4 regions of the Alicyclobacillus hesperidum subsp. aegles genome follow, and region 3 is predicted to be linked to each of the others. Evidence: riboswitches for the same ligand, from Rfam matches in the RefSeq annotation. Region 3 holds a riboswitch; each other region holds the start of a gene.

Region 1 (4,214 bases), 220 kb from region 3:
CTTTATCGGTGTTGGCTCCCCATTTAACACGATGGCCCGTTGTTCCATCACCGGGGTTGGGCGTACAACCGACGCGTGTGTCACTGGCGCGGCGACGCTCACCGCGCACACCGCAAACGCCGCGGCTTTTAAGATCCACGCCTTACGATCCGCCATGAATACCCACCCCCGCAATGAAACTTGCCGTCGTGTCATACGCAATGCGCTCACGGCCATGCGACCGCTCGGACGTCAACAGCAGCTTCGAGCCATCGTAGTACGCGTGCGACGCCTGATTCGTGCCATAGCCATCCGCGCTCAACTGAGCAAGCGAGCTGTCGTACACGGCCTGATGAGCCGCATCGATCCCTGTCAACTCCACCTCTACGCCAAGTCCGAGCTCTGAGGCAGTCTCGGTCGCGTTTGTCATGCGCGCGAGATCTGCCTGCTGGCCTTGCTCGACATAATTCGGTTGAATCCAAGCCGCCGTAAAGCCAAGTGACTGCCAATGCCATATGCCGCCAGCGCCATAGTATGGAATCCAGAACAAGGGAAGCGCATATGCCTTGGCTAAAGACGACGCATATTGGATATACCGCGCTTCCCCAGGCATGGTTTGGCGGTACTGTTCCTCATTCCAATAGAGTCCAACCAGTTTCAGGTTTTTGAAGTCCGCCTTCTTCCAATCGGTTAATAATCGATTGACATACCATGTCTCCGCTGCTTCGCGGCTTTGTAATCCGTTCGGATCGCCAGACGTACCGCCAAATTGCACATCCTGCCCACCGATGTCTCCGAAATCGATATTTCCGTATGCGAAATACGGCAGCGATAGGACGACTTTTTCTTGATATCCCGGGCGATGCAACGCCTGGTTGACGATGCCAACAGCTTCGTTCAAAGCACTTAATTGCTTGCCAGTTGCAAACAGATCCTGAAGGTAGTTGGACAAGCCTTGCTCTGTATCCTTGACCGATCCGTACGGAAGAAACAGCATGGTGTCAAACAGCGGCTTGGTCATCTGCCCACTCTCTGTGACATACGCAAGCATGGGTTCGAAATCTTGAACGGACCACGTGCCTTGACTGCCGTTTGCCCCTGTTTGCACGAGCAACATGTTGCGAATCCCCGCGGCATTGGAGGCCGAGGGCAGCAGTGGGCCGAGTGGTTTCCCGGATGTGGACGTTACTTTCGCCAACGTACTGGCGGCAAGCCCGCGCGCTGTCGTCGATCCTTGCACGTCAAAGCCATTGACAAACACCCATACGTCGACCGGAATAATCAGCCGGACGGCCGAAGCCTCAATTCCGGCCGCACTCGACCACGCGAACGTCTGGGTCATCACATTTTGGTCACTTTGCGGCACCGCAGAAGGACGCTGCCCTGCCGTGTACCACTGGCCGTTTTGCTCGAATTGAAACGCGACATAACTGGGGAAGTAGACACCGAGCGAGAAGTTTTGTAGAGCCTGAATTTGAATAGACTGCACGTCGACAGGAGATTTAAACGTCAGCGTGATGGTTCGACTCCCCTGGTGACTGAACCCACGCCACGCCGCCGTTTGGGTCACATCGCCCTGGTACGGCTTTTCCTCCTGAGCGAAAGTGGAATCCGGTACACCACTTACTGCAATGGATAGAGCGCCCTGCGACGTCAAATCCGTCATGTTGGTGCTGGCATTTGCGCTACCGAATCCCGCCGCCCCTGTCGCATTGCCTGTCCCGGCGGCTGCCAAGGCGATGTCCGGCGGATCGAGCGAGACGGCAGCTAGCGCACAGAGAGCCACGCCCGCCGCCGCCCACATCTTGCGGTTACTGAACAACCAATACACCTTCCTCATCACGGCAAAGTTGCCAATATCGCTTCGACGGCGAACGACAATTTAGACAACGATACTTTTCGAAAGTCAAGAGTGATTTCTAAGGGCATGCCGCTAAATTTCCACCACACCAGCATTGGATTTCCAATCCATCAAAAAATCCTTGACAACATGAACATCTCGTCCATATAATGTGAATAAGTCATCTGCAATCATCATATACTGTGAGCGTGGACACGAAGATCCTAAGTCGGTAAAGTGGGCACATAGACTTAGGGGAGTGAGTTGTGCAACCGGCCACCCGATATCTCATCTGGGTGGTTTTTCTGTTGTCCGCGTTACTCGTTGCACGCCTTGGTATCCGACATCGATGTTTTCTAGAGCAACGGGTGGCCAAACTGGGGTCAAAGGGTTAGACAGAAAGCAGGAGACAAGATAGTCTCCGGAACAAACAGTACACAAAACCAACCGATTCAGGGATGGATACTCGCAGAGAGATCCATCCCTGATGTCGTTTATACCCCAATTGACTTCATGTATGCATTTGTATACAATGAGTCTGCAAGTCGAATACGTTTGTATACAAAGGAGTGTGTTGGTATGCGACACATTGACAGGGATGCACACGGCCATCACGGTTCACATGGCAGGCACCACAAACATGGCAAAGGCCCACACAGCCACGCTGGGCACGGCAGCGGCCCGCAAACGTTTCGCCGCGGGCGAGCACTGGCCTTCTTGGAAACGCTCAATGTGCGGCGCTCGACGCTGATGCAGCAGTTGGAACAACCAGAGCTAACATCGATTCATCCCGTGATCGCAGGCGAACTCAAGGCGATTGAAATGATGCGCGACGAGTTTATAGCTATGTTTGACCTCCACGACACACGCGAAGACACCGACAGCTACGAAGCGCCACAAACCAGGCATACCCCTCCGACCCAGACACCGGAACCTGTCGAGCAAGACGACCACACTGAACCAGATGCATGAAGCAACGTAAGCGGGAGTACGGCTCCACACGCTGCACGTCAACATGGTTGCTCCCGCCTATCGTCGCCGCTTTTGCGAACTCGGGATCCCCATCTGCTCGCGATATTTTGCAACCGTGCGGCGCGACAGGACAATGCCCTGTTGCGCCATGCACTTTGCGATCTCGGCATCCGACAGCGGCTTTCGGGTATCTTCCCTAGCTACCAGCGAACGGAGCACATGCTGTACCGCTTCTGCAGAAAGGCCGGATGTGGCCAATTGGGCCGGGAAAAATGCGTCCATCGCCCACACCCCGTACGGCGTCTTCATGCTCTTGTTGCGAAGCGCGCGGCTCACGGTGGACTCGTGGATATCCAACTCTTGCGCCACCTCGCGCAGCGTGAGTGGACGCATATGTCCCGGGCCGCATTGGAAAAACGGCTGTTGCCGCGCAACAATGACTTCCGCCACCCGTAACATCGTCATGCGCCGCGTTTCGATAGCTTTGGCCATCCGCTCGATGGCTCGCAGACGTGCGCCCAGGAAAGCGCGCACCTCCGCGCCACCGGATGCAAAGAGTGATCGGTAAGATGGCGAGACCCAGAGGCGGGGCTCGGCACTTTCCTGCACGCGAACGACAAACGTTTCGCCAGCGCGTTCGACGATGACATCTGGCGGCGCCAAGGCGAACGGCTCCCTGTCCCAAGCCGCACCCGGGCGCGGCGTTAGCCGCCGAAACTGCGCTAACACTTCATAGATGTCATCCAATGACGCATTACAGTTCCGTGCAACGACGCGCAATTTCCCCTGCGCAAGTTCGGTCAGATGCGGAAGGAGCTTGCGAGCCAAGGCGCGATACGGCGGATCGATGCGTTCCAGTTGCAAGAGCAGGCACTCCTCGACATTGCGCGCCCCCACCCCCAAAGGCTCACAACTCTGTAGCGCAACTAAGGCCCTCTCGACTTCCTCCGTAGAAACGTCGAGGCGAACGGCCGTTACGTCCAGTGGATCGGTGAAATATCCGCGCTCATCCAGGCTGTGCGCAAGTTGCTCGGCAACGCGCAGCGTGCTTGGCGCGAGTGACAGCGTGCGCAACTGCCGACAAATCTCGTCTGCAAGCGAGGGACGTTCCGCTATTTGCTGGATCAGATCAGCACGCCCTGGCGTCGCGGCGCCTAATCCGACAAACCCGCTTGCAGTCATGGCCCACGGCCACTCCCATTCCAAGCAGGGATTGTCTTGCGCCATCTCTTCCAGCATGTCAACAAGTTCAGTGGACGAAGCCTGTAAGACAGCCAGTGCCTGACGCATATCGGCGGTCATGACAAGCCTCTGACTCTGCTCCATGTCACCGCGAAACGCCATATTCATGCCTATCACTCCGTCATCGTTTGCTGATTCACCGAAACCTGGCTGCGCCGGCGATAGAAAAGATAATAACTGA
Region 2 (4,214 bases), on a different contig from region 3:
TTGCACGGCCATCGGTCGCACATCACAAAAAGAGACGATTCAGCTGGGATAAGATGTGGTCGTTTTTAACGCTCGTACCGTCTCTCGCGGCGGTGCTCATCTTTGTCTATGGCTTTTTAGGCTGGACAGGATATGTATCCTTTACAAAATGGAACTCAATCCTCCCAGACTATCAACTGTGGGGCTTTAAAAATTACCAAATCTTGTTCCAGGATTATCGCTTTCAATCTGACCTTCGCAACTTGCTTTTCTTTACCGTGTTTTTCATTCTGGCATGCATGATCGTTGGTCTATTTCTCGCCGTCTTGGTTGATCAAAAAATCAAAGGCGAAAACATATTCCGGAACATCTTTTTGTTCCCCATGGCCCTGTCGTTCATCGTCACGGGTGTTGTGTGGCAATGGCTGTTAAACCCGAAAACAGGTGTCAATTTGATTTTCGAGGCGTTGGGCGCAAGCCATCCGCCGGCTTGGTATACCAGCACGCGCATCGTACCAAGTTTCCACGTTGGACAAATTCAATTTGGACTTCCCATCGCCATGATTGCCGTTCTCATCGCGAGTGTTTGGCAGATGTCAGGTTTTGCAATGGCTTTATACCTCTCAGGCCTGCGCGCTGTCCCGGAGGAAATTAAGGAAGCAGCGCATGTCGACGGAGCAAATGGATGGAAGACGTTCTGGCGAATTGTGTTTCCCCAGTTGCGCCCGGTCACAGTGACCGTCGTCATCATCCTTGTGCAAAGCTCGATGAAAACGTTCGATCTGGTCTATGCCATGACAGGCCCCGGCAACGGATATGTCACAGATCTACCGTCGCTAGACATGTTCACCACGACATTCCAGGCCAACCAGTATGCACAGGGTTCTGCAATCGCGATTGTCATGTTTGTCCTCATGATGATTTTTGTGATTCCGTACCTCTGGAACAGCCTGCGGAAGGAAGGGCAATAACTATGGTAATGCGCCGGGTTGGACAAAGTGCAACATACACATTGTTAGTTTTCTTTTCTCTGATCTTCCTGGTCCCTATTTACGTCTTATTGACAACCAGCTTTAAGCCAAATAGCGAAGTCGATATCGCGCATATGTGGGCATTGCCCCACCATTTCTCGTTAGCCAGTTACTCGGCGGCATGGGCACAGTTAGGCCCGAACCTCGGTAACAGCTTTTATCTGGCCATCGTGGCCACGATTCTATCATCTGTCATCGGTGCGTTTAATGGCTATGCACTTTCAAAATGGAAGTTTCCAGGTTCCAATATTGTTTTTCCAATCATATTGTTTGGTATGTTTATCCCATACCAGAGCATCTTAATTCCATTGCTCAAGTTCATTCAGGCTATCCATTTGTACAACACGATTCCGGGTCTCATTCTGACCAATACGATTTACGGATTGCCAATCACGACACTCATTTTTCGCAACTTTTACGCCGGTATTCCAGACGACCTGATCGAGTCTGCCCAAATCGATGGAAATGGCTACTGGGGCGTCTTCATGCGTATCATGTTACCACTTGCCATCCCAGGCTTTGTGGTCACAGGGATCTGGCAGTTCACAAGCATATGGAACGAATTCCTGTTCGCCGTATCCCTAACTTCGCCACCGCATCAACCTGTGACGGTTGCCTTGCAAAACTTATCCGGCAGCGACGTCGTTCAGTGGAACGTGCAGATGGCAGGCGCCGTACTCACGGCACTTCCCACCTTGATTGTCTATATCCTGCTGGGACGCTATTTCATTCGCGGGCTGCTCGCTGGTTCCGTGAAAGGTTAAATTTGACTCGCCTCCAATGCGGCATGGCTCCGAGCCATGCCTTTTCATTTGTCTCCTACTTTATGCAACTTTTTGTCCGAAACCGGAAGGACTATTCACGATTTTGTCGAAATAATCACTTTGTCGTTTGATGTAGAAAAAGCACGAAAAAGGCAACCCTCCGGAAACGGAGAGGACGCAAAGCTATAGGGGCTAACACTGTCAGGTGTAGACAGTCATGCCAGCCAGCTGCCGTGGTTCGGTTTGGGACAACCGCCGTCACGGTTGTCCCTTTTCATTTGTGGACACAGGGTGGGACAAACATGATGAAGTACTCGCGGTTCAGAGGCAAAGCGGAGCAAAATGGAGGTGAATGGGATGTCCCTATGCTCGGCCCATGGCGATACAAATTAAAGGAAAATGAGGTTTACTGCTCGCCCGAGATGGATCAAATCTATGGCCTTCAAACTCATGGGAAACCCACGCGTCCGGATCGGTTCATTGAAGCAATCGTGCCGGAAGATCGCGATCTGGTTTTGCACTGTTGGCGCATGCTGTGTTCCGGTAAGCGCGTCGGACGCAGTTTCACCTACCGAATCCAAGTTGGTACTCAAATTAAATTTGTACAATACACCGCAAGTTGCACGTATGACGACCATGGCCGGATGTCAGGACTGGAAGGCACCATCCGCGACGTGACAACGCTGCTTGATACCCCGGTAACAAGCCTGTTTTTGGCGCATGACCGCCGGTTGCTCAATCAGCCGCAGGCCGCTGTTGCTCTTGATCACGAGTTGGGAATCATCCATATCAATCAGTGGACGGAACAGCTCTTTGGATGGTCTGAAGACGAGTTGCTCTTTCAACACGTTCCATACCTACCCACGAGCCTGGAATCCGCGACACATGAGCTGTATCAAACCATCGTGAAAACGGGTGGTACCATCTGGCTCGACACAATCCGTTTGCATAAAGACGGATCGCTTAGGAAGGTATCCGTTGCCTTGGGGCCACTCTATGACGAGAATGGCCTCGTCAAAGGTTTGCTGGCCATGTATACGCCCGTGTCTGGTGTAGCCGATAGCATGGAACGTTCGCTGGCATGCGAAGCGCGCCTGCGCCCGTTCATCGAACACGCTACCGATGTTTTTATGTTGTTGGATCGACAGTATCACGTATTATACGCGAACGCGGCAGTTCAAGAGGTCCTGGGCATGGATCCATCTGAAACGCGTCAGTTATCTGCGCCCATGCTTGTGCATCCTGCGGATCGCAAGGAGTTTGAGATGGCATGCCAGCGAGTTGGCAACTCCGTGTCAGATGCCTTCAACATGGAACTTCGTTTCCAACACCGTTCCGGAGAATACAGACACTGTCTCGCATCTCTATTTACGTGGGTAAGCCCAGGTGGTCAATCGCACGTTGTCGTTCGTTTTCGCGACGTCACGGAAGCGCGATCGGTGCGACAACAGATCGAGTTTCTTGAGCGACATGACGAACTGACGGGGCTGCTGAATCGGAAGGCATTCTTCCATGAGTCAACTGTATGGATCAGCCAATCGGATCCGAATCACCCGCTTACTGTGATGGTTCTGCGCATACAGCAATTCGACCGCATCATCGAGAATCTAGGCCATGCGGTGGGTGATGTCGTCATTCGTCTCGCGGCGGAGCGCATTCGCTTCCGGTTGCCCAAAGACAACATCTGCGCGCGCATCGGGGATCATGAATTCGCTATCATGGTCCGGCAACAAGAGCGCGGCACGCAGACGATGTTCGCTTTGGCGAACGAACTGCTCCGCGCGTTTGAAGAGCCGTTTGCGTCTGCGGGACACACCATCTACCTTGACGCAGACATCGGTATGAGCTTCTGCCCGAACGACGGAGATGACATTGCGACCTTGGTGCAACGTGCCGGTGTGGCTTTACACCGTGCAAACGATGCAAGTGAGAATAGCGTGCAGACCTACTCAACTCAACTTCACACCGATACATACAAACAGTTTGTTCTCGCGAACGACTTGCGTGATGCCCTGGCAAATGACGCATTTCGTCTATATTATCAGCCCCGGGTGGACGCACAAAGCGGACGCATTGTTGCTGCCGAAGCACTGATCCGTTGGGAACACCCTGTCTGGGGATTGGTGTCACCTGTAGAGTTTATCCCCATCGCGGAGGAAACAGGGTATATTGTCGATCTCGGCTATTGGGTGATCCGTACAGCATGCCAACAGCTTCGCGCATGGCAAAACAGGGGTTATCCACCCATCAAAATTTCGGTCAATGTCGCAGTGAAACAGTTTCAAGCAAAAGATGTTGTACAAACCGTCTTATCCATCCTGGATGAGTGGGGCGTTCCTACGTCGGCCATCGAATTCGAAATCACCGAGACGTCTGTGATGCCTAACGATCCGACCGTGATCGACACCATTCAGGCGTTTCGCAAAGCTGGGGTCGCCAT
Region 3 (4,214 bases):
AGCATGCGTTCCATGCGACTGTATAGCGCGAGGATTTCCTTTGCATGTCGATAGACAATCTCGCCGGCAGGATTTAAGCGAATCCTTCGCCGTTCGCGATCGAGCAGGCGGACATCGAGTCGCTGTTCGAGCGCTTGAATGTGTTGGCTGATGGCCGGTTGGCTAATGTGCAATTTCTTTGCGGCATGTGTGAAACTTTGTTCTTCCACGACGGTGACAAACACGCGAAGTTGCCAATCCACGCAATGCCCCCCTTGTGACATAAAGATAATGAATTCCTTATCACCTATATTGACATTATGTATTTTACCTAATCGTTAACAAGACATACCATAAAGACGATTAGCACAGAAGGGGGTAGACCTGTATGCGCGTCGTTCGACAATTCGGGTTAAATTGGTTCACAACGGTAATGGGCATTGGCATTGTTGCTGCTCTGACATACACGTCACCCATAACCATCCCGTTGCAACATGTGGTGGGCGTCACTCTGTTTGCGGCGTTGAACGTGGTGTTTATATCTGCATTTGTCATGTGGCTCTTGCGCTGGGTGCTCGCAACGGAAACTGCGGTGGACGACTTCCGTAAACCTGGGAGAGCGCTTTTTTATGGTGCATTCGCCATGGGATTAAACGTGGTAGGGAACGATTACTTTTTGATTGGAACCCACCTCTTGCCACGTTTACTAGCAATTCACATCAGCATCGGTATCTGGCTGGCTGGCACATTGGCGTCGCTGTTCACGGTCATTGTTGTTCCATACCTTTTGTTTGCCGAACATCGCGTCGAACGCGAAGAGACGGTAGCCTCATGGCTCATTCCGTTGGTGCCACCGATTGTTGCGGCGGCTACTGGAACCAATCTCCTTCCATACGTGGGTGGAAGCGCAGTGCAGTTTGCCATGTTGGCTGTTATCGTTGCCATGTTCGGCGTGACCTTCTTTCTATTTATTCTGATGAGCACCTTGGTCTATGCGCGTTTGGTATATCATCGCCGTTTGAGTGGCCAGGAGGCACCGAGCCTATGGGTGGAAATTGGGCCTATTGGCATGTCGATGGGGACGATGTGCGGCTTGCCTATTCAGGCAAGTCATCTGTTTGGGGCGTATGCAAACGCCTTGCATGCATTTGCCGAGGTGTTTGCGATGGCCATGTGGGGCATTGGCGTTTGGTGGATTCTCATATCGACAATGCATACGCTTTTGCACGTGACTCGTCGCGGAGATGGACTGCCGTTTCACCTTGGCTGGTGGAGCTACGTATTTCCGATTGGCAGTTTTACGAGTGGAACCTATGCCCTTGACCACCTTATGGGACATTCGTTTTATGCGATAGCGGGGGTCGTCCAGCTTGCCATCTTGTGGGTGTGTTTTACAGTTGTCTTTGTGCGTACAACGATGGGAATCGTCAAAGGGGAACTCATGACATGGCGAGCGGCGCACCAGTTGGAGGGCAGTGAGCATGTTTGCGCGCAGGCCAAGCGAGCGTAACGGTAAGATGGGGTGTACGCAAAGAGCCGCGCCCCTTACGCATGCCCCCTAGTATCCTCCTTGTCGACGATGTACAATATGATTAAACACAATCGATCAGATAACCAGTCGGCAAACACATCGAAAGGTGTGGGCGCAAAGCTACGGGTCTACAGGCAGATGCTGCCCATGATGGCCGAGTTGCACCCAAATCCCTGCGGCACCGTTGCTAGGGATTTTTTATTTTTTAGGATGGGATGGGGAAGTTGTGTGAACCAAAGTCCAAGGCGATCATCCAATGTGCATTCAAGTGGCCTTTCCTCTCGCGATCCCTTTGCCTGGCTGTCTAGGCAGGCTCCCATCGCCGTTTACGGTGTCGATCCACAGGGCAGAGTCACCGTGTGGTCGCCGCCTGCCGAACGCATATTCGGGTGGCTTGAGGACGAAGTCATCGGCCGCGAGGTACCCTTTGTGCCTGACGATGAGCGGGAACAGGCTAGACAACTCGTTCACCACGTACGCCGGCATGGATCCGTCAATGGAAGACTCGTGAAACGCCAGACCAAATCAGGCCAGACCATCGATGTTGTCGTTTGGGCTTATGCGCAATATGACGAAGCCGGTCAATACCAAGGTGTGCTCGCGTTTGCAACGGAGGACTTTCGAACAACCGAGCTCTCTGCTCAACTGGAGCAAGCCAAAACCACGATTGAGCGAATCTTGGACACGGTCGATGTTTGTCTGTTTGCGCACGACATTCAAAACCATAGGGTCGTTTATGGATCCAAGGGCGGCGAAAAGATTTATGGGTACACTCATGAAGAATTCCGCCAAAACCCGATGCTTTGGCTAGAGGTGGTTCATCCAGACGACACCGAACTCGCCTATGTACCATTGAACGGGCCGGGCCCCATCCGCACGGAGTACCGCATTATTCGCAAGGATGGCGAGGTGCGCTGGGTTGCCAACAGTTTATATCCGCGCTATGACGATTGCGGAAGGCCCGTCTTCGTCGAGGGGTTAACCATTGACATCACAGAGCGCAAAGAACACCAACGTGAGTTATTCAAGATGGCGTATACCGACTTGTTGACCGGTCTGCCAAATCGACAGCGGTTTGAGCTGGACCTTGCAGATAGCGTCACGAAGGCGTTGGAAGGACAGACCAAGCTCGCTGTGATGTTGCTTGACTTCGACGGGTTTAAAAATGTGAATGACACGTTTGGCCATCACTTTGGTGACGAGACACTAAAGGCCATCGCGGCCCGCTTGCGGGAAGCTACGGCGGATGGGGCCACCGTATACCGCATGGGTGGCGACGAATTTACCATCGTGATCGATCCGGTGACAGGGGAGTGCGACGTACGAGAGCAGGCGGAACGCTGTCTAGCTCGATTCCAAGAGCCACTATGCGTCGGCGGCGAGCTTTTGACCATTGGTTGTAGCATTGGCGCGGCCATTTGCCCGGACCACAGCTCGGACGTCGACACGTTACAGAGGTACGCGGACATGGCCATGTATTCCGCAAAAGAGCATGGGGGACAGCAGTATCGAATCCATCTTGCGCAGAGGCAGACGTGAGTGCATTGGCGCTTGTACCTAATCTTCTCGCCGTGGCGCGTGCGGTGTCGAATCTTGCGGAGATTGGCGTTGCCGTTGTGATCAAACAGCGGGAGCAGTGAGATGCCTTGCGGCGCGAATAGGCTGCGGCCATTTGCAGGGCTTTGTGGCCTATCCGCCGCAGCCGCCTTCCGCAGTCTGAACTCAATCATCCGCCGCGGGTGCGAACGGACTTGACGGGTGACCCGCTTAAAACTCTGGATTTCGCTTGCGGAAACCCAGCCACATTTGTCGTGCCGCCTCTGCCAAATCCTCGCGCGAGGCGTGCAATCGCCGTTCGGAATCACCATAGCCGATTTCGATCTCGCCGCGTCGGAGTGACGCAAAGACGCCATCGGCGAACTCGTTGAGGGGCGCGCCAAATGTGTGGAGTCCGGGACCACCGAGATCGGTATTGACGGCTGGAGGCAAGATTTCAATAACGTCCACCTTGGTGCCTTCCAGTTGCAACCGCAGGCTCTGTGTGAACGAGTGGAGTGCCGCCTTAGTCGCACTATAGATGGGAGCCCACGTTGCAGGCGCCAAGGCCAAACCGGACGACACATTGATGATAGCTGCATGTGGTTGTTTGAGTAAGTGTGGGAGCAGGCGCAGGGTAAGATGAATGGGTGCATCGAAGTTAATGGCGATTTCTTGATGGAAGTGCGCCCATTCCTCCTCCGTGCGCTGCACGTTGACCCACTGCTGAATGCCGGCGTTGTTGACGAGGACATTCAGGTTCGGGAATTCGCGGAGAAGTAAGTCGCACAGCTCGACGCGGTCGTGTTCGTTGCCGACGTCGCAGACACGCGTGTGGAGTGCAGGGAATTTCGCCTTTGCTTCCTCTAGCTTGTCAGCGCGGCGTCCACAAATGATAATTTGATTTCCGGCTTCCAAAAAGCGCTCGGCAAACGCTAGGCCGATGCCCGAGGCGCCGCCAGTGATCAGGATGGTATTGCCGCTTTCTCGCATGAGGGATGCTCCCTTCCGGTCGGTGTGAAGAGCCAGGTTAGGCTTCGGAATCGACACCAAGCTTCGTCAACAGATAGAGAAGTTGAAGTGCCCCAACCATGGCGAGTCCCAATAGTATCACGAGCGCCAATTTCGATCCAAACAAGCCTGTAAATATCGCGCCACTAATGGTCAA
Region 4 (4,214 bases), on a different contig from region 3:
AAATTGCGGATCGTTACGATGTATCGAATACAACCATTGCCATCGCATGGTTATTGCGACACCCTGCAAATATGCAACCAGTCATCGGTACCATGAATGTTGGCCGCCTGCGCGACTCGTGCAAAGCGAGCGAGATTCGGCTTACCCGCGAAGAGTGGTACGAGATTTATCGCGCGGCGGGGAATATCCTTCCGTAAATACAAACGAGCCAGCCGGGCATGTCGGCTGGCTCGGTGCACAAATGGCATGACTAGCGAAGCGAGAATTGTTGTAAGGCGGCTTGCATCTGTTCCGCCAATTCCGCGAGGGAAGCGGCCGAAGCCGAAATCTCCTCCATGGATGCGAGCTGTTCCTCGGTCGATGCAGAGACGGTTTGCATCCCAGCCGACGTTTCCACCGTTGCGGATTCGACTTGTGCGATAAATTCGCGCAGAGAGTTGGCACTTGCCGCCATCGCCTGTGATGCGGACGTGACGCTGCGAATCTCTTCTGCCAGGGCGACGACACCCGCTCGAATGTTGGCAAACAGTTCACCCGCATGATTCACGGCTTCAATACCATGCTGCACATCTTGCTGGCTCGCTTCCATCGAGGCGGAGGCTTCTTCCATCCGTACCTGCATCGACTCAATCAACTCTTGAATTTCATTGGCCGACGATGAGGACTGATCCGCCAATTTGCGAATTTCCTCCGCCACGACCGCAAATCCACGTCCGCTCTCACCGGCTCGAGCCGCCTCAATTGCAGCATTCAAGGCAAGCAAATTGGTTTGCGTCGCGATCGATTGAATGACCGCAATGATGCTGTGAATTTGTCCCGAGTATGCTGTGAGTTCCTGAATCGATGTCGATAATCCTGTAAACGAGTGGCCCAACACTTCCATCTGATGCACGGCGCTTTCCGCACTGCTGGATCCGCGGTCGGCTTCTGCAGCCGTTGCTTCTGCCACCTGGGCGACGACACTGGCACTGGTCGCAACCTCTTCAATGTTACTCGCCAGGGAATCCACTCGTTCGCGATCGCGCTTGGCACGCTCCGACTGCTCCGTAACGCTTGCCGCAAGTTCGCCGACCACATTTGTAATTTGTTCGGTTGCGCGGGTATTTTCTTCTGCACTTGCCGTCAGTTGTTCGGACGATGCCGCAACTTGCTCCGCATTCATCTCGACACGGCGGATGATGTCGCGTAGGGAGTGTAGCATGTGATTACATGCGCCTCCTAGGACACCCAGTTCATCCCGCGTCTTGATGACCACATCTGTAGTTAAATCCCCGCGACCCACACGTTCTGCGAATTCGACCAGTGCGTGCAGAGGTCGCGTGATCGATCGCACCAAATACCAAATCGTGAGAAAACCTAAGATGAGTGAGATACCAAGTACAATCAGCGTAATGACCAAGATGGGATGCACGGCACGCATGTAGGACGACGTTGGCAAAATGCCAATGACTTTCCAACCAGTCGCTGCATTGGTCACATATGTGAATCGGTAACTCGCACCTTTTACAGCCACGCTAAAAATACCACTGTCGTGTTGGTACATCTGCTTTAGCGTCGCGAGATGGAGGCTTGAGCCTGGGGCCAGGCCGTGCATCGCGATGACGTTCGATTGTCCGTCCATCAGCCCCAAATAACCGCTGTTGCCAAGTGGAACTTGATTGACAAGACGATCAAACGTCTTCAAGGAAATATCTGCACCGACAACGCCACGCCCGTTGGCCAATCGTTCGGCAATGGTCACTGTCAGTTGTTTTGTTATGGCATCGACGTAAGGTGGCGTGACAATCGGTGTCGGGCTTGTCATGGCCGCTTGGTACCAGGAGCGTTTACGGGGATCATAGCCAGCCGGCATCTTGGCGGCCGGACTCACGTAGAACGCGCCTGTGTTTGTTCCCACGTAGACGTGAAGAAAGTCAGCATACGATTGGGCTGCACCCTCTAATGCAGGGAGTGTGGAAGACTCGTCCAAGGCTGTGCTGTTTAATAACTTAGCGAGATAGGTCAAGGTTTGCTCACGCTGTGAGATGAACGTGTTTACATCCTGGTTGAACACCTTCACACTCGTCATATCGTGGTTGTCCAACTGAGATGAAAAGTTGCTTTTGGCAGTGGTAAACGACGTGAACCCGATGACGAGGGACGGAACGATCAATAGGGCCAGGCTAATTGTGAGTAGCTTTAATCCAATCGTCCACCCTCGTTTAGCTACTTGTGCCGATGCCACCATTTGGTTCTCCATTGGTGTGACCTCCTGTTGCGAAAGTCTGTTTCATTAAAGACATTTGGCACTGTGCAGAATGGTAGATACAAACAGGCAGCCTTCTGGGTCTTCACAGAAGGCTGCCTTGGTGTGATACCTGCCGATTTCAGTGCTCAGCTGACGGCTTGGCAGCCCGGCCATCGTAGATCCCAAGATAGAATCCGTAGAATCCGTAGACCCGTGGCTTTGCGCCCCAGCGTTTCCGCTGGTTTGCCTTGCAATCGGGCACATCTTGGAGCCCGAATTTCATAGCCTGGCACATTATCCAACAAGATTCGACAGGAGTCAATGAGATCCAATGCTAGATTGGCCTGTTGACATTTTCGTCAGAGGCGGAGCATAATCCATTGTAGAAAATGATTTTCTATAAGGTGTGATTTTGGTGGATTTGAAGGATATCCAACAGTTGCTACATGAGCATAAGTTTCGGCTAACTAAGGAACGAGAGGCCGTTTTGATGGCTTTTGTCGACGCAAGGCGCATGTTTACTCCTGCACAACTGCACGATTACGTGAAAGAGCGCTACGAGCGGGTTGGGCTCACCACTGTCTATCGTTTGTTGGAGGCGCTGACGAAGGTGGGCCTGGCAACTCCGTTCCTTATTGACGGAGAGATCTATTATACGTTTTGTCCCAACCAACATCATCATCATTTTGTCTGTCTGCAATGCCATCAAGTAAAGGAGTTGTTTCAGTGTAACGCGCAACAGGCGATGGATGTGGACCAAAAGATCGGAACGGTGGCGTATCACAAACTCGATTTCTTTGGCCGCTGTCGTTCATGCGAGGAGGAGAGACATTGATAGACTTATGGAATCCGCAACATCTGTCGCTCGCAATTGGACTGATCACGGCCTGCTTACTTGGCGTCATCCACGGAATCACTCCAGATGAGCATACCTGGCCCATTACGTTCAGCTATTCCATCGGTAGCTACAGCAGTAAAGGCGGCATGTTGGCGGGTTTATTCTTTTCTCTTGGCTTTACGCTGCAAAGGGCTATCGGTTCTGAATTATCATATTTTGCATTAGCTGGGTTCCTTATGCATGGATATGTCGAAAATATTGTCTATATCATCGTAGGACTTGTCATGGCGTGTTCTGGTTGGTATATTCTGATGCGCGGTCACTCGATCCACTTGATACCATGGGTCGACAAATGGCTACCACATGCGTCGCATGCCGGGGGGATGGATGCACCTGTCCCATTGCGTTTAGCGTTTGTTCATGGCGTGATCGCAGGATGGGGAACAGGGGCATTTGCGACCATTTTGTACACGGTGATCGCGCCGACCATGCCTTCTGCGTGGCTAGGGTTCGTGCCAGGTGTATTGTTTGGCATTGGTACGTTGCTCATGCAAATGACCATTGGTGCTCTTTTTGGATGGTGGCTCCAGCGTCGACAGATTTCAGCGGCCGGCAAAGCGTTCGTTGGTCGTTACGTGTCTGGCAATACGCTCTTTTATGGCGGACTTCTGTTTGTTGTCGCAGGGGGCTTGGCTCTTATCGTTCCTTCCCTAGCTGAATGGAGCATCAATACAGGTGTACATGTGCACAATTTAGATGCCATCAATTTGGGTCTGGTACTTGTTGTCGCTGTTGTCGGCGGAGTCGGAGGGGTATCGATGTGGCGAGCAATGCAAATGGTAACCGGAAAAGGTATGTAACGAGGGGGGAATGCAGACAAAACGGTGACATTAAGCTTCATAGTCACGCTTTTGGCTATGCATAAGGTGAAAATCCCGTGACAGCGCATACGGGAATACATATTTGAGGAGGTGTACGTTCGTTGCATGCGCTATTCCATGCAAACGCTGTAGACTATATCATTATTGCCCTGTACTTCGTTTTCGTGATTGGTGTGGGCTTCGTGTTGCGCAGCCGTGTTCGGACCGGTGAGGACTTCTTCCTTTCAGGTCGATCTATTCCGGCTTGGATCACCGGTTTGGCATTCCT

Evidence for each region. Region 3 has a riboswitch for cyclic di-GMP ahead of QMF38_RS09970 (diguanylate cyclase domain-containing protein). Riboswitches for the same ligand answer to the same signal wherever they lie in the genome.
Region 1: it holds a riboswitch for cyclic di-GMP, as region 3 does, so the genes downstream of both, QMF38_RS10960 (hypothetical protein) here and QMF38_RS09970 (diguanylate cyclase domain-containing protein) in region 3, are expected to answer to the same signal.
Region 2: it holds a riboswitch for cyclic di-GMP, as region 3 does, so the genes downstream of both, QMF38_RS07275 (EAL domain-containing protein) here and QMF38_RS09970 (diguanylate cyclase domain-containing protein) in region 3, are expected to answer to the same signal.
Region 4: it holds a riboswitch for cyclic di-GMP, as region 3 does, so the genes downstream of both, QMF38_RS07780 (methyl-accepting chemotaxis protein) here and QMF38_RS09970 (diguanylate cyclase domain-containing protein) in region 3, are expected to answer to the same signal.

What each region holds. Positions count from the first base shown of each region.
Region 1 covers NZ_BSBJ01000049.1:265,655-269,868, reverse strand. The annotation lists gene QMF38_RS10970 (hypothetical protein) at 1-156, opposite strand, end outside; gene QMF38_RS10965 (DUF4855 domain-containing protein) at 143-1,801, opposite strand; cyclic di-GMP riboswitch class II at 2,022-2,105, shown strand; gene QMF38_RS10960 (hypothetical protein) at 2,399-2,791, shown strand; gene rpoN (RNA polymerase factor sigma-54) at 2,849-4,141, opposite strand; gene QMF38_RS10950 (amino acid permease) at 4,147-4,214, opposite strand, start outside.
Region 2 covers NZ_BSBJ01000009.1:39,318-43,531, reverse strand. The annotation lists gene QMF38_RS07285 (carbohydrate ABC transporter permease) at 1-950, shown strand, start outside; gene QMF38_RS07280 (carbohydrate ABC transporter permease) at 953-1,774, shown strand; cyclic di-GMP riboswitch class I at 1,916-2,010, shown strand; gene QMF38_RS07275 (EAL domain-containing protein) at 2,077-4,214, shown strand, end outside.
Region 3 covers NZ_BSBJ01000049.1:44,720-48,933, forward strand. The annotation lists gene QMF38_RS09960 (LysR family transcriptional regulator) at 1-242, opposite strand, end outside; gene QMF38_RS09965 (TDT family transporter) at 368-1,489, shown strand; cyclic di-GMP riboswitch class I at 1,590-1,677, shown strand; gene QMF38_RS09970 (diguanylate cyclase domain-containing protein) at 1,739-3,049, shown strand; gene QMF38_RS09975 (SDR family oxidoreductase) at 3,278-4,039, opposite strand; gene QMF38_RS09980 (J domain-containing protein) at 4,077-4,214, opposite strand, start outside.
Region 4 covers NZ_BSBJ01000009.1:143,021-147,234, forward strand. The annotation lists gene QMF38_RS07775 (aldo/keto reductase) at 1-197, shown strand, start outside; gene QMF38_RS07780 (methyl-accepting chemotaxis protein) at 251-2,239, opposite strand; cyclic di-GMP riboswitch class I at 2,385-2,485, opposite strand; gene QMF38_RS07785 (Fur family transcriptional regulator) at 2,643-3,062, shown strand; gene QMF38_RS07790 (hypothetical protein) at 3,059-3,925, shown strand; gene QMF38_RS07795 (sodium:solute symporter family protein) at 4,048-4,214, shown strand, end outside.